Regions from separate parts of the Mycobacterium sp. NGS69 genome, predicted to be linked through region 2. Evidence: riboswitches for the same ligand, from Rfam matches in the RefSeq annotation. Region 2 holds a riboswitch; each other region holds the start of a gene.
What was found. A riboswitch is a leader RNA that binds a small molecule or an ion and turns the genes downstream of it on or off. The one in region 2 is predicted to bind cobalamin.
Positions count from the first base shown of each region.

Region 1 (4,064 bases), on a different contig from region 2:
ATCGCCAGCGCCACCTGGTTGGCGGTGTCGGCCAGCGGCTGGTCGTCGCGGACGAACGACCAGGCCAAAATCGTGACCGGCCCGGTCAGCATGCCCTTCACCGGCTTGTCGGTCAGCGACTGCGCGTAGCTGATCCACTCGACGGTCATCGGGCGGCGCCGCGCGACGTCGCCGTAGAGGATCGGCGGTCGCACGCAGCGGCTGCCGTAGGACTGCACCCAGCCGTTCTGCGTGGCGAAGAAGCCCTCCAGCTGCTCGGCGAAGTACTGGACCATGTCGTTGCGCTCGGGCTCCCCGTGCACCAGCACGTCCAGACCCAGTTCCTCCTGCAACGCGATGACGTCGGCGATCTCCTTGCGCATCTTGGCGACGTACTCGGCCTCGTCGATCTCGCCGGCCCGAAAAGCCGCGCGCGCCTTGCGGATCGCCGACGTCTGCGGGTACGAGCCGATCGTCGTGGTCGGCAACGGCGGCAGGTGCAGCCGTGCCTCCTGGCTGGCGCGGCGCCCCGCCGCGTCGCCGCGGTGCGTGCCCGACGCGATGATCTCCTCGATCCGGGCGCGGACGGCGCTGTTGTGCAGCCGCGGATCGCTGCGACGGGAGGCGACGGCCGCGTTGGACGCCGCGATCTCCTCGGCGACGGCGTCTCGCCCGTCCCGCAGTGCGCGCGCGAGAGTGACCACCTCGCTGACCTTTTCGGCCCCGAACGCCAGCCAGCTGCCCAGGCTTTCGTCCAGACCCGTTTCGGGCTCCAGCGAATACGGCACATGCATGGTGGAGCACGATGTCGAAACCGCCACGCTGCCAGCCGAACCCAGCAGGGTGGCCAGCTTGGCCAGCGCCGATTCCAGGTCGGTGCGCCAGACGTTGCGCCCGTCGACGATGCCGGCCACCAGCAGCTTGCCGGACAGTTCCGGGATGCCCGCCACCGCGGTGCCGGCGCCGGCCACCAGGTCGATCCCGATGGCTTCGACGGGCGTGCGGGCCAGGCCCGCCAGCGCCGCGCCCGGGTCGCCGAAGTAGGTGGCGACGTGGATCGCCGGCCGGTTGCTCACCGCCCCGAGCGCGGTGTAGACCGCCTCTGCCAGCGCCGGCGCGTCGGGGGAGATGTCGGTCACCAGGGCGGGCTCGTCGAACTGCACCCACCGGGCGCCGTGCTCGGCGAGCAGCGAGAGCAGCTCGCAGTAGATCGGCACCAGTTCGCGGAGCCGCTCGATCGGCGCGCCGCCCCCGTTGATGCCCTTGCTCAGCAACAGGAACGTGATCGGGCCGATGACGACGGGACGCGCGGGAATCCCTTGCGCAAAAGCCTCTTTCAGCTCCGAAAGCACCTTGTCCGGGTTGAGTGCGAACCGCGTCGCGGGCTCGATCTCGGGGACCAGGTAGTGGTAATTGGTGTCGAACCACTTCGTCATCTCCAGCGGCGCGATGTCGTCGTTGCCGCGCGCCAGGGCGAAGTAGCGGTCCAGTTCGTCGGCGACTGCGGTGGCCCGCACCGGCAGCGCGCCGAGCATCACGGCCGTGTCGAGCATCTGGTCGTAGTAGGAGAAGGTGTTCACCGGGACCGAGTCCAGGCCGGCGGCCGCCAGGTGGGTCCACATGTCGCGGCGCAGCGAAGCCGCGACGGACTCCAGTTGGGTGCGGTCGGTGCGCCCGGCCCAGTAGCCCTCGGTGGCGCGCTTGAGTTCGCGTTTCGGGCCGATGCGGGGGGAGCCGGTAACCGTGGCGGTGAATGGTTGAGAGGTGCTCACTTCTTCGTCCTAACACTCGACGGGTGGATCACCGCCGGCGGACGCAACAGCCGAGTCCGTCGCGGCACACAAGCCGCAACGGCAACGACCAAACGCCCATTCCACGAGGCGATGACCCGGCCGGACGCGGCGCGCCCGGCGCAGCCGGCAGGTCTTCGGACTCGCAGGCGCGCACCGAGTGGTGCTCCTAGTGGCCGTCGCTTCCCGATCTTTCGATCAGTGCGTGTGACGGCGGTCGTTCCTGCTCACCGCTGCGGGACAGTCCCGGACTCCCACCGGGTTCCCTCTCGCGACGCATGCCTAACATGCCTCGCTCGATGCCGGCGCCACGGTTGCGGCGACGGCAAACCAGCTGCGGAGCGGAGTTTACAAGGCCCTCGTCACCAGCGGCAGCTTCGGCAGCCACAAGGAGTTCTCGGTGTTGGGGAACCCGGCCGTCGGCCGGAAACCGGGGGCGGGCCCGAGATGCCCGGCCCGGCCGACCCACTCCTCGACCAGCACGCGCAACACCTGCCGGACGATGTGGCCGCCACGGCAACGCATGGACCCCGCACCCAGGCTCCAATGCCGGTGCGCCCTAACGCCAATCACGAGATCGTCGGTGGACATGGCATCGCTGCCGTCCCGCTGCACCGCGGCGATGCACAACATCACCACCATGCCGGCGGGTAGCTCGACCCCGCCGACGGTCGTCGGCTGGGTGGTGAATCGTTGGCAGCCCTGCACCATCGGCTCCAACCGGAGGACCTCTTCAACGAACCCGCGGATCAGCTCGGGGTGGCGTCGAAGCGCGTCGCACAATTCGGGGTCGCCCGCCAAGACGAGTAAATGCCAGCCGGCGTGTTTGGACAGGTTGCGGCAGGCCTCGGCGAAGACGTGGCCGGACCGCCCGGCCAGGTGCTCCGCGGGCAACAGCCGCAGGCGCGACACGATGTCGAAAAGGGCGTCCGCCATCGGCGCGGTCACCTCGGCCAGCGCGTCACCGCCGCCGGCGGTGGCGAAACGATCGATCAGCGCGGCGGCGGTCGGGCGGAACGCCGCCGCGATGTCGTGAGCGGCTTTCGGGGCGAACAGCCGTTGATGAACGTCGAGATCGCTCTCGGGAAGGGCGCGGGCCCGATCCAGCCTCGCGTCGTCGAGATGCGCCAACACCTCATCCCGCCCGACGACGAACACCCAATTGCCCGCCGGATCTCGCAAAACCGGGCCGGCCTGTCGCGCCAGGCGCCACCCCACGCCGCGGTCCGTGCTCAGGGCGGCTCCCGCCTCGGCGGGAAAGACCGGGCAGTCGCCAAGCTTCACGTGCCCTGTCCCTGGTGAGCCAGTGCGTCGGCGATGGGGACGCCGGTCCCGTCGGCGCCGTTGTTGAATTCGATGGTGCGGCCGATGGTCGAGGCGTCGTGCAGCGACGCGGCCACCGCGAGCGCGACGTCGGCCCGGGAGACCTCGCCTTTCCCCTTGCCGATGACGATCCGGCCGGTCGCCGGATCCAGGGTGAGGTGGCCCGGTCCCAGCACCGTCCAATCCAGGTCGCTGGCGCGCAGGTGCGCGTCCGCCGCCGCCTTGGCCTCCGCGTACGGGAAGAACGAATTCTCGCTCGGCACACCGTGATCCGGCCCGGCGCCGAAGTAGGACACCATCACGAACCGCCTGACGCCCGTCCCCGCGGCGGCATCGATCACCCGGATCGCCGCGTCGCGGTCGACGGCGTAGGTGCGCGCCGGGTTGCCGCCGCCCGCGCCGGCGGAGAACACGACGGCGTCGTGACCCGCCAGCAGGCCGGCCAGCGCGCCGGTGTCCAGTCGCTCGATGTCGCCCACCACCGGCGCGGCGCCGGTTGCGGCGACGTCGTCGGCGTGGTCGGGGTTGCGGAAGACCGACGTCACCTCGTCGCCGCGCTCGGTCAGAATGCGGGCCAGCTGCAGGGCGACCTTGCCGTGGCCGCCGAAGACGATGACTCGTGCCATGCCCCGACCGTACCCGGCGGGACCGCGGGCTATCTGCGACGCAGTCCCTCGATCGCGAGCTCCATTATTCGTTTCGCCTGTCGCTTGCCCGCTGCTCCGTCACCGACCCGCCATAGCGAACTCATGAGCCACACGACATCCGCGGGATCGAGATCGGGCCGCAGGGAACCGTCCCGCGCGCAGGCATCGAGCAGCTCGCCGACCGCGCCGACGAAGGGCGCGTACGTCTCATTGATCGCGTCCTGGACCGCCGCGCTGTGCAGGGCATCGCCCAGGCCGTGTTTGACGCGAACGTAGTCGGCGGCCTTGAAGAACCAGATGCGATACGCGTCCAGCGGCGGATGGG
Region 1 covers NZ_JCALCD010000004.1:632,262-636,325, reverse strand. The annotation lists gene metE (5-methyltetrahydropteroyltriglutamate--homocysteine S-methyltransferase) at 1-1,751, opposite strand, end outside; cobalamin riboswitch at 1,881-2,070, opposite strand; gene AC5Y2S_RS15770 (cytochrome P450) at 2,118-3,053, opposite strand; gene AC5Y2S_RS15765 (SDR family oxidoreductase) at 3,050-3,718, opposite strand; gene AC5Y2S_RS15760 (TetR/AcrR family transcriptional regulator) at 3,748-4,064, opposite strand, start outside.
Region 1: it holds a riboswitch for cobalamin, as region 2 does, so the genes downstream of both, metE (5-methyltetrahydropteroyltriglutamate--homocysteine S-methyltransferase) here and AC5Y2S_RS06735 ((2Fe-2S)-binding protein) in region 2, are expected to answer to the same signal.

Region 2 (4,064 bases):
CACCGACGAGGACCTCGACGCCGGGGCCCGAATCCACCGGCGTGCGGCGCGGATGGCCGTGCTCAACGTGCCGGCGCTGCGCGAGCTGGCGCCCGACCTGGTGGTCTCGGACGTCATCACCGCGGGCGGCGGGATGGCCGCCGAGCTGTCGGGGATCCCGTGGATCGAGCTCAACCCGCATCCGCTGTACCTGCCGTCGAAGGGCTTACCGCCGATCGGCAGCGGGCTCGCGCCCGGCACCGGCTTTCGCGGCCGGCTGCGCGACGCCACCATGCGGGCGCTGACGGGGCGGTCCTGGCGCGCCGGCATCAAGCAGCGCGCCGCCGCCCGGCTCGAGATCGGGCTGCCCGCCGTCGACCCCGGCCCCCTGCGGCGCCTCATCGCCACGCTGCCGGCGCTGGAGGTGCCGCGCCCGGACTGGCCGGAGGAGGCCGTCGTCGTGGGGCCGTTGCACTTCGAGCCCACCGACCGGGTGCTCGAGGTCCCGCCCGGCAAAGGGCCGGTGGTGGTGGTCGCGCCGTCGACCGCGTCGACCGGCACGTCGGGCCTGGCCGAAACCGCGCTGGAATGCCTGATACCCGGGGAGACGCTGCCCGCGGGATCGCGCCTGGTGGTCTCGCGGCTGGGCGGGGCCCAGTTGACGCTGCCGCCGTACGCGGTGGCCGGGCTGGGGCGCCAGTCGGACCTGTTGACGCACGCCGACCTGATGATCTGCGGCGGCGGTCACGGGATCGTGGCCAAGACGCTGCTGGCCGGCGTGCCGCTCGTCGTGGTTCCCGGCGGCGGGGACCAGTGGGAGATGGCGAACCGGGTGGCGCGCCAGGGGAGCGGACGGCTGATCCGGCCGCTGACCCCCGACGCGCTGGTCGCCGCGGTCGGCGAGGTGCTGTCGGCGCCCGGCTACCGCGAGGCGGCGCGGCAGGCCGCAGCCGGTGTCGCCGACGTCGCCGACCCGGTGCGGGTGTGCCACCAGGCGCTGGCGCTTGCCGGGTAGCGGCTCTGGGTATGTTGGCGGGCGTGCGGCTGACGGAGTTCAACGAGCGGGTTGTGTTGCGGTTCGGGTCCACCTACGGGGCGTCGGTGCTGGCGGATCACGTGCTGACCGGGTTCGGCGGCCGCACCGCCGCCCAGGCGATCGAGGACGGGGTCGACCCGCGCGACGTCTGGCGCGCCCTGTGCGTCGACTTCGACGTGCCGCGCGATCAGTGGTGAGCTCTCGAGTGTGAGCTGGTGGCTTTGAGTGTGAGCTGATGGCGCGATTCGGGGCCGGTTTTCCGCCCTGGATACACACTGAAAGCCCAGGCTGCACACTCATTTCCGCCCGGTCCGCCGGTCCCGCCGAAACACGCAATCGCCGCACACGGACCGCCCCGGCACGCGGTAGAACAGGCAGCAGCTGTGGCGCCGGAACCCGAGATGCGGGCCGCTGACCACGCCGGAGCCGGCCAGCATGCCGCTGTCCAGCAACGACTCCGTCATCGCGACGATCGAGGGCCGCAGGTCCGGGCGCGCGACGAGCAGCGCCCGGGACGCCCCGACCAGCGCGGACGCGATGTTGCCGGCCAGCAGGGCGGGAGCCAGCTTGACGCGCAATCCCGCGGCGAACGGGTTCATGTGCCCTTTGACCACCATGCGGTACAGCGACTTCGCCGACGGACGGTCGACCGCTCGGCCGATGGGCTCGGGGATCCGCAGCTGCGCCCCGTCATCGGCGCGCTGCAGGTCCTTGAGGTCCGGGACGACGCCATGGCCCAACGCGCACGCCAGCACGGGCGACCACAACCGGGTGGCGTGGCCGAGGTGCACCAGCGAGGCGGCGATCCGCAGGTCCGACGTGTGGTACCGCCGCGCGGTGGCGTCGATCAGATCGGCGAAACCGTCGGCGTAGGACTGCCTGACCGGATGCCACCCGGCCGCGTCACCACCGACCGTGAACGTGAAAAACCTTTTGTAGGAAGATATTTCGGCCAGCTCAGCAGAAATGTCCATGCGCAACCAATCCTCTTAAGGGGAAATCCGCCCCAGTTCTGGTGAGGAAGCGCTGACGGTGAGTATCTGGCTCTCGGGTCGGGGCATGCCCGTCCCGGTCACAGTGGCGGGACCGCACCGGATTCGCACCGGTTTCCTCAGGTTGTCAGCCCCGTCAGCGCCTTTCGGTAGCAAATGTTGCCACACGCCGTTCGCCGCGCCCGGCGTGTCTCCTTGAATCGAACACGTGTTCGGCTACTGTGGTGAGCGTTCGGAGACTTGTCGGACCCCGCGCCTAGGGTCACGGCCAACCGACCGATACCGGTCACCGACACACCGACGATAGGAAGAGGCATCATGGCGCAAGCCCCCGACCGCGAGAAGGCCCTCGAGCTGGCGATGGCCCAGATCGAGAAGAGCTACGGCAAAGGTTCGGTGATGCGTCTCGGCGACGAGACGCGTCAACCGATCTCGATCATCCCGACCGGATCCATCGCACTGGACGTGGCCCTGGGCATCGGCGGCCTGCCCCGGGGCCGGGTGGTGGAGATCTACGGCCCGGAGTCCTCGGGTAAAACCACCGTCGCACTGCACGCCGTGGCAAACGCCCAGGCCGCCGGCGGCGTCGCGGCGTTCATCGACGCCGAGCACGCGCTGGACCCGGATTACGCCAAGAAGCTCGGCGTCGACACCGATTCGCTGCTGGTCAGCCAGCCCGACACCGGGGAGCAGGCCCTGGAGATCGCCGACATGCTGATCCGTTCCGGCGCGCTGGACATCCTGGTCATCGACTCGGTGGCCGCGCTGGTGCCGCGCGCGGAGCTCGAAGGCGAGATGGGCGACAGCCATGTCGGCCTGCAGGCCCGGCTGATGAGCCAGGCGCTGCGGAAAATGACCGGTGCGCTCAACAACTCGGGAACCACCGCGATCTTCATCAACCAGCTCCGCGAGAAGATCGGCGTGATGTTCGGCAGCCCCGAAACCACCACGGGTGGGAAGGCTTTGAAGTTCTACGCGTCGGTGCGCATGGACGTGCGCCGGATCGAGACGCTCAAGGACGGCACCGACGCGGTCGGCAACCGCACCCGGGTCAAGGTCGTCAAGAACAAGGTGGCGCCGCCGTTCAAGCAGGCCGAGTTCGACATCCTCTACGGCAGGGGCATCAGCCGGGAGGGCTCGCTGATCGACATGGGCGTGGACCAGGGCTTCATCCGCAAGTCCGGTTCCTGGTTCACCTACGAGGGCGAACAGCTCGGCCAGGGCAAAGAGAACGTCCGAAACTTCTTGGTGGAGAACGCCGACATCGCCAACGAGATCGAGAAGAAGATCAAGGAAAAGCTCGGCATTGGTGCGGTGGTGACCGATGACCCCTCCGGCGATGTCCTCCCCGCTCCCGTCGACTTCTGAACCCTCCCGCGAGGAGCAGGCGCGGGCGCTGTGCCTGCGCCTGCTCACCGCGAGATCGCGCACCCGCGCCGAGCTGTCCGGTCAGCTGGCCAAGCGCGGATACCCCGACGACGTGCGGGAGCGCGTGCTCGACCGGCTGGCCGCAGTGGGGCTGGTCGACGACGCCGACTTCGCAGCGCAGTGGGTGCAGTCCCGGCACGCCCACGCGGGAAAGAGCAAGCGCGCCCTGGCCGCCGAGCTGCGTACCAAGGGCGTCGACAACGAGGTGATCAGCACCGCGCTGGGCGGGATCGACGCCGGCGCCGAGCGGGACCGCGCCGAGCAGCTGGTGCGGGCCAAGTTGCGGCGGGAGACGCTGAGCGACGACGACGAGCGCGTGACTCGCCGGCTGGTGGGGATGCTGGCGCGCCGCGGCTACGGCCAGAACCTGGCGTGCGAGGTCGTGCTCGCCGAACTGGCCGCCGAACGGGAGCGCAGGCGGGTCTAATAGCTGCGGGTTAATTCCGTCCGCCCCGGCCGCCGTACCATGGCCCCGTGACGTCGACGCTGGCCCCCGCGCGCACCTACCAGGTGCGCACCTACGGCTGCCAGATGAACGTCCACGACTCCGAGCGGCTGGCGGGCCTGCTGGAAGCCGCCGGCTACCGGCGGGCGGCAGACGGTGCCGACGCCGACGTGGTGGTCTTCAA
Region 2 covers NZ_JCALCD010000002.1:312,476-316,539, forward strand. The annotation lists gene AC5Y2S_RS06725 (glycosyltransferase) at 1-994, shown strand, start outside; gene AC5Y2S_RS06730 (DUF3046 domain-containing protein) at 1,018-1,212, shown strand; gene AC5Y2S_RS06735 ((2Fe-2S)-binding protein) at 1,312-1,989, opposite strand; cobalamin riboswitch at 2,030-2,160, opposite strand; gene recA (recombinase RecA) at 2,326-3,375, shown strand; gene recX (recombination regulator RecX) at 3,347-3,862, shown strand; gene miaB (tRNA (N6-isopentenyl adenosine(37)-C2)-methylthiotransferase MiaB) at 3,910-4,064, shown strand, end outside.

Region 3 (4,064 bases), on a different contig from region 2:
GCCAGGTCCCAGGTGTCGTTGTCGGTGCGCGCCATGCCGTCCCTTCTCGCCGCTACTGGTTAGCCACAATAACGACGGCGCCCGGGCGCCGGCCGCCCGCGGGTGCGGTGTGTAAGAGCCCGGACACGGTTGTGTTACGTCCGCGTGTGCGGGCCCGCAGGCCCACCCCGCCGTCGCTAGCCTCGCGCAATGACCATTTCGCCCGCCGTCGTCGGCGAATGCCACGCCGCCGGGAGCCGGGATGTGGGCTGGCGGACCGACGCCCGGTGGGCGCGCCAGTTGGCCTGGATCAGCCTGGTCGTGGTGCTTGTCGAGGGCGGCGTCGGCTTGTGGCAGGGACTGGCGGTCGGGTCCATCGCGCTGACCGGGTGGGCGCTCGGCGGCGGGGCCGAGGCGCTGGCCAGCGCGATGGTGATCTGGCGGTTCAGCGGCGCACGGGAGCTCTCCGAGACGGCCGAGCGGCGCGCGCAACGCGGTGTGGCGGTGTCGTTCTGGCTGACCGCCCCGTACATCGCCGCCGAATCCATCCGGGACCTGACCGAGGAGCACCACGCCGAGACGTCGGTGATCGGCATCGCGCTCGCCGCCCTCGGCCTGGTGCTGATGCCGATCCTCGGGCGGGCCAACCGCCGACTGGGCGCGCGGCTCGGCTCGGAGGCCACCGAGGGCGAAGGCACGCAGAACTACCTGTGCGGCGTGCAGGCCGCCGGGGTGCTGATCACCCTCGCGCTGACGGGACTTTGGTCGGGCGCGTGGTGGGTTGACCCCGCGGTGGGTCTTGGGGTCGCCGGGGCCGCGGCCTGGCAGGGCGTCCGGACCTGGCGCGGCCACTCCTGCGGCTGCTGAGCCGTCACTGCGGTTCCCACGTCCGGGGGAGCATCGGCAGCCGCGGCGCCTCGGGCTCGGGGTCCATGTATTCGTAGCCACGGCCCGGCCGCGTCGCTTTGGGCCGACGGCGGCGCCGCGGCGATCCGGCTTCCTCGGGCGTCGCGGCGACCACCGGAGCCTCGGCGCTGTCCGGCTCCGGCGCCCCCTTCCGCGCGGCGGCGCCCGCCGCCCGACGAGTATCCGCGCTCAGCCCACCGACCAGGTAGGCCGAGCCGTCCATGCCGACGCCCATGGCCGCCCCGGTCAGCGTCGGTGGCGTACCGGCCGGCGGCGGCGGCCCGGCGGTGGGAGCGGCCGCCGTCGCGGCGGCCGGAGCCGGCGCCGGGACCGGAGCGGGCGGCGGCGGGCTCGGGGCCGGCATGGCCGGGGCGAGCGCGACCACCGGCGGCATGGCGGCGGGCAGCGCGGGCGGCACCACGACGATCAGGCCCTTGATGCCGGCCAGGCCGGACAGGCCGCCCAGCGTGGCGGGGACGGCGGCCAGCGGCGCCAAGGAGGCGCTGATCAGCGGCAGGAAGACCGCGAGCAGCACGATGTTCTGCTCCAGCAGGGTCTTGAGCAACGCGATAGTGTCGGTGATGATCGTGCCGACGGCCTCGACGGTGACGAAAACCAGGGTCCAGCCGATGGTCGTGGGATTACCCGAGGCGAGCGCCGCGGTGACATCCACCGCGATGAACGCGAACGTTTCCGCCAGAAAGGCGGAGTACGAACCGAAATCCATCGGGTAGCCGAGGGCGAACGCGATGTTGAACGGGCTGAGGAAGCTCAGGGGATTGCCGAGCACGGGCAGCCACGGATCGAAGCCGGAGAACAGCGACTGGAAAAACGGGTCGAGCATCAGCGAGTCGATCAACGGCTGCAGGTGGGCGTAGTAGAAGTCGGTAAACCCGTTCTGCTGCAACCATTGCAGGACGTCGTCCTGCCGGTCGGGGGGTAATGGCGCGGCGGCCGCGGCCACGAGCGCATCGGCCGTCACGATCTGCGGCGCCGCGGTGGTCCGGGGTGCCGCCGCCACCGCCGCCGTCGTCGCGCCCTGATACGCGCTCATCACGGTCGCGGCCTGAATCCACATCCGCGCATAGTCGGCCTCGTTCAGCGCGATCGGGATCGTATTGATGCCAAAGAAATTCGTCGCCACCAACCCCGCGTGGGTCGCGTGGTTGGCGGCCAGCTCCGCCAGGGTCGGCATCGCCGCCAGCGCGGCGGCGTAGGCGGCGGCTGCGATCTCCTGCTGGGCGGCCGTCGCGGCGCTGTCCGCGCCGGCCCGCTCCAGCCACGCCAGATACGGGGCGTGCGCGGCCGCATGGGACTCGGCGGCCGGCCCGGCCCACGAGCCCGCCCGCACCGCGGCCAGTAGCGCCTCGAGTTCCTTTGCCGCCGCCGCGTATTCGGTGCTGAGCGCACCCCACGCCGCGGCGGCCGCGAGCAACGCACCCGGCCCGGGGCCGCTGCCGATCAACGCTGAATGCACTTCCGGCGGGGACGCCATCCAGATCGGGGCGCGATGCCATGACGAATGTGGCATGAGGGATTGCCAGCTCTCTCGGGGTACACCGCCCCGGGTCGCAGGATGCGACGACGCGAGTGTCCTGGCTCTCGGATCGCTGCTCGCCTCGCCTTCCAGCTCACGCCGTGGCTGCTGAGGGTCGCTCCCCGATGACAGTGGCGGGACCGCGCCGGATTCGCACCGGCTTCCTGCATCGTCATCGCCTTACGCGCAGTATTGTTGCACGCCCGCGGTTGCCGCGCCGTGACCAAAGTCCCGGCAGGGGGTGGCGTTGCGCCCTAAGCCACGCCGCGATCGATCGGCAGAGTTAAAGCAATGACCGCGAAACTGCTCAGGCGTCTCGGGTTGGAAGCTTCGTCGCTGCTGATGTATGCCCGGTCCGGGGGATTGCGAACGATGCCGCCCGGCCGGATCGCGCCGGTGCTCCGCGCGCTCGACCGCTACGGCCTGATGGGCGCGGCGACGGTGATCGCGGCCGCGCGGGATCGCGACGGGCTGGCGCTGATCGACGAGCGTGGGCCGCTGACGTTCGGCGAGCTGGACGAGCAAACCAACGCGCTGGCCAACGAGTTCCGCCGGCGCGGCCTCGGCCCGGGCGCCAGCGTGGCAATCCTGACCGGCAATCACCGGGGCTTCCTGGAGGCGGTCTTCGCCACCGCCAAGTCGGGCGCCGGTGTGCTGCTGCTCAACACCGGCTTCGGTCGCACCCAGCTGGCCGAGGTGCTGGCCCGCGAGGGTGCCGACCTCCTGGTCTACGACGAGGAGTACGCCGGCGTGGTCGCCGACGCCCATCCGCGATTGGGCCGCCTTCGGGCGTGGGCGGACACGCCGGGGGCCGACACCCTCGATGCGCTGATCGAGCGCGGCGACCCCGGCCCGCCCCCCAGCTCCGGCGGCCGGCCCAAGATCGTCATCTCGACCAGCGGGACGACCGGTGTCCCGAAGGGCGCCCTGCGCTCCGAGCCCGCCTCGCTGATCCCGGTCGGCGGGCTGCTCGGCAAGGTGCCGTTTAGGGGTCGGGAAGTCACCGAATGCTGTGTGCCGCTGTTTCATTCGATGGGCTTCAGCCATGCGATGTACGCGATGGTGCTGGGCTCGACGCTGGTGTTGCGCCGGCACTTCGACGCCGAGCGGACGCTGGACAGCGTGGCCGCGCACCGGGCCAGCGCGATGATCGTCGTGCCGGTCATGCTGCGGCGCATTCTCGACCTGGGCTTCTCGGCGCTGGCCGAGCACGATCTGACCTCGTTGCGCATCGTGTTCGTCGGCGGATCCCAGCTCGGCGCCGCGCTCGCCACCCGGGCCCTGCGGGACCTGGGGCCCGTCGTCTACAACATGTACGGCTCGACCGAGGTCGCCTACGCCACCATCGCCACGCCGGCCGACCTGTCCGTCGCGCCGGGGTGCGTCGGTGGGGTGGTGCCCGGGTCGGTGGTCAAGGTTTTCACCGGCGAGGGGCAGGAGGCGCCCGTCGGGACGCCGGGACGGATCTTCGTCGGCAACGTGCTCGCCTTCGAGGGGTACACGGGCGGCGGCACCAAGGAGTCGATCGGGGGCATGATGTCCACCGGCGACGTCGGTCATTTCGACGCCGCCGGCCGGCTGTTCATCGACGGGCGCGACGACGAGATGATCGTGTCCGGTGGGGAGAACGTCTACCCGGGCG
Region 3 covers NZ_JCALCD010000005.1:81,972-86,035, forward strand. The annotation lists gene AC5Y2S_RS16320 (class I SAM-dependent methyltransferase) at 1-35, opposite strand, end outside; gene AC5Y2S_RS16325 (cation efflux transmembrane domain-containing protein) at 190-846, shown strand; gene AC5Y2S_RS16330 (PPE family protein) at 851-2,416, opposite strand; cobalamin riboswitch at 2,459-2,622, opposite strand; gene AC5Y2S_RS16335 (AMP-binding protein) at 2,714-4,064, shown strand, end outside.
Region 3: it holds a riboswitch for cobalamin, as region 2 does, so the genes downstream of both, AC5Y2S_RS16330 (PPE family protein) here and AC5Y2S_RS06735 ((2Fe-2S)-binding protein) in region 2, are expected to answer to the same signal.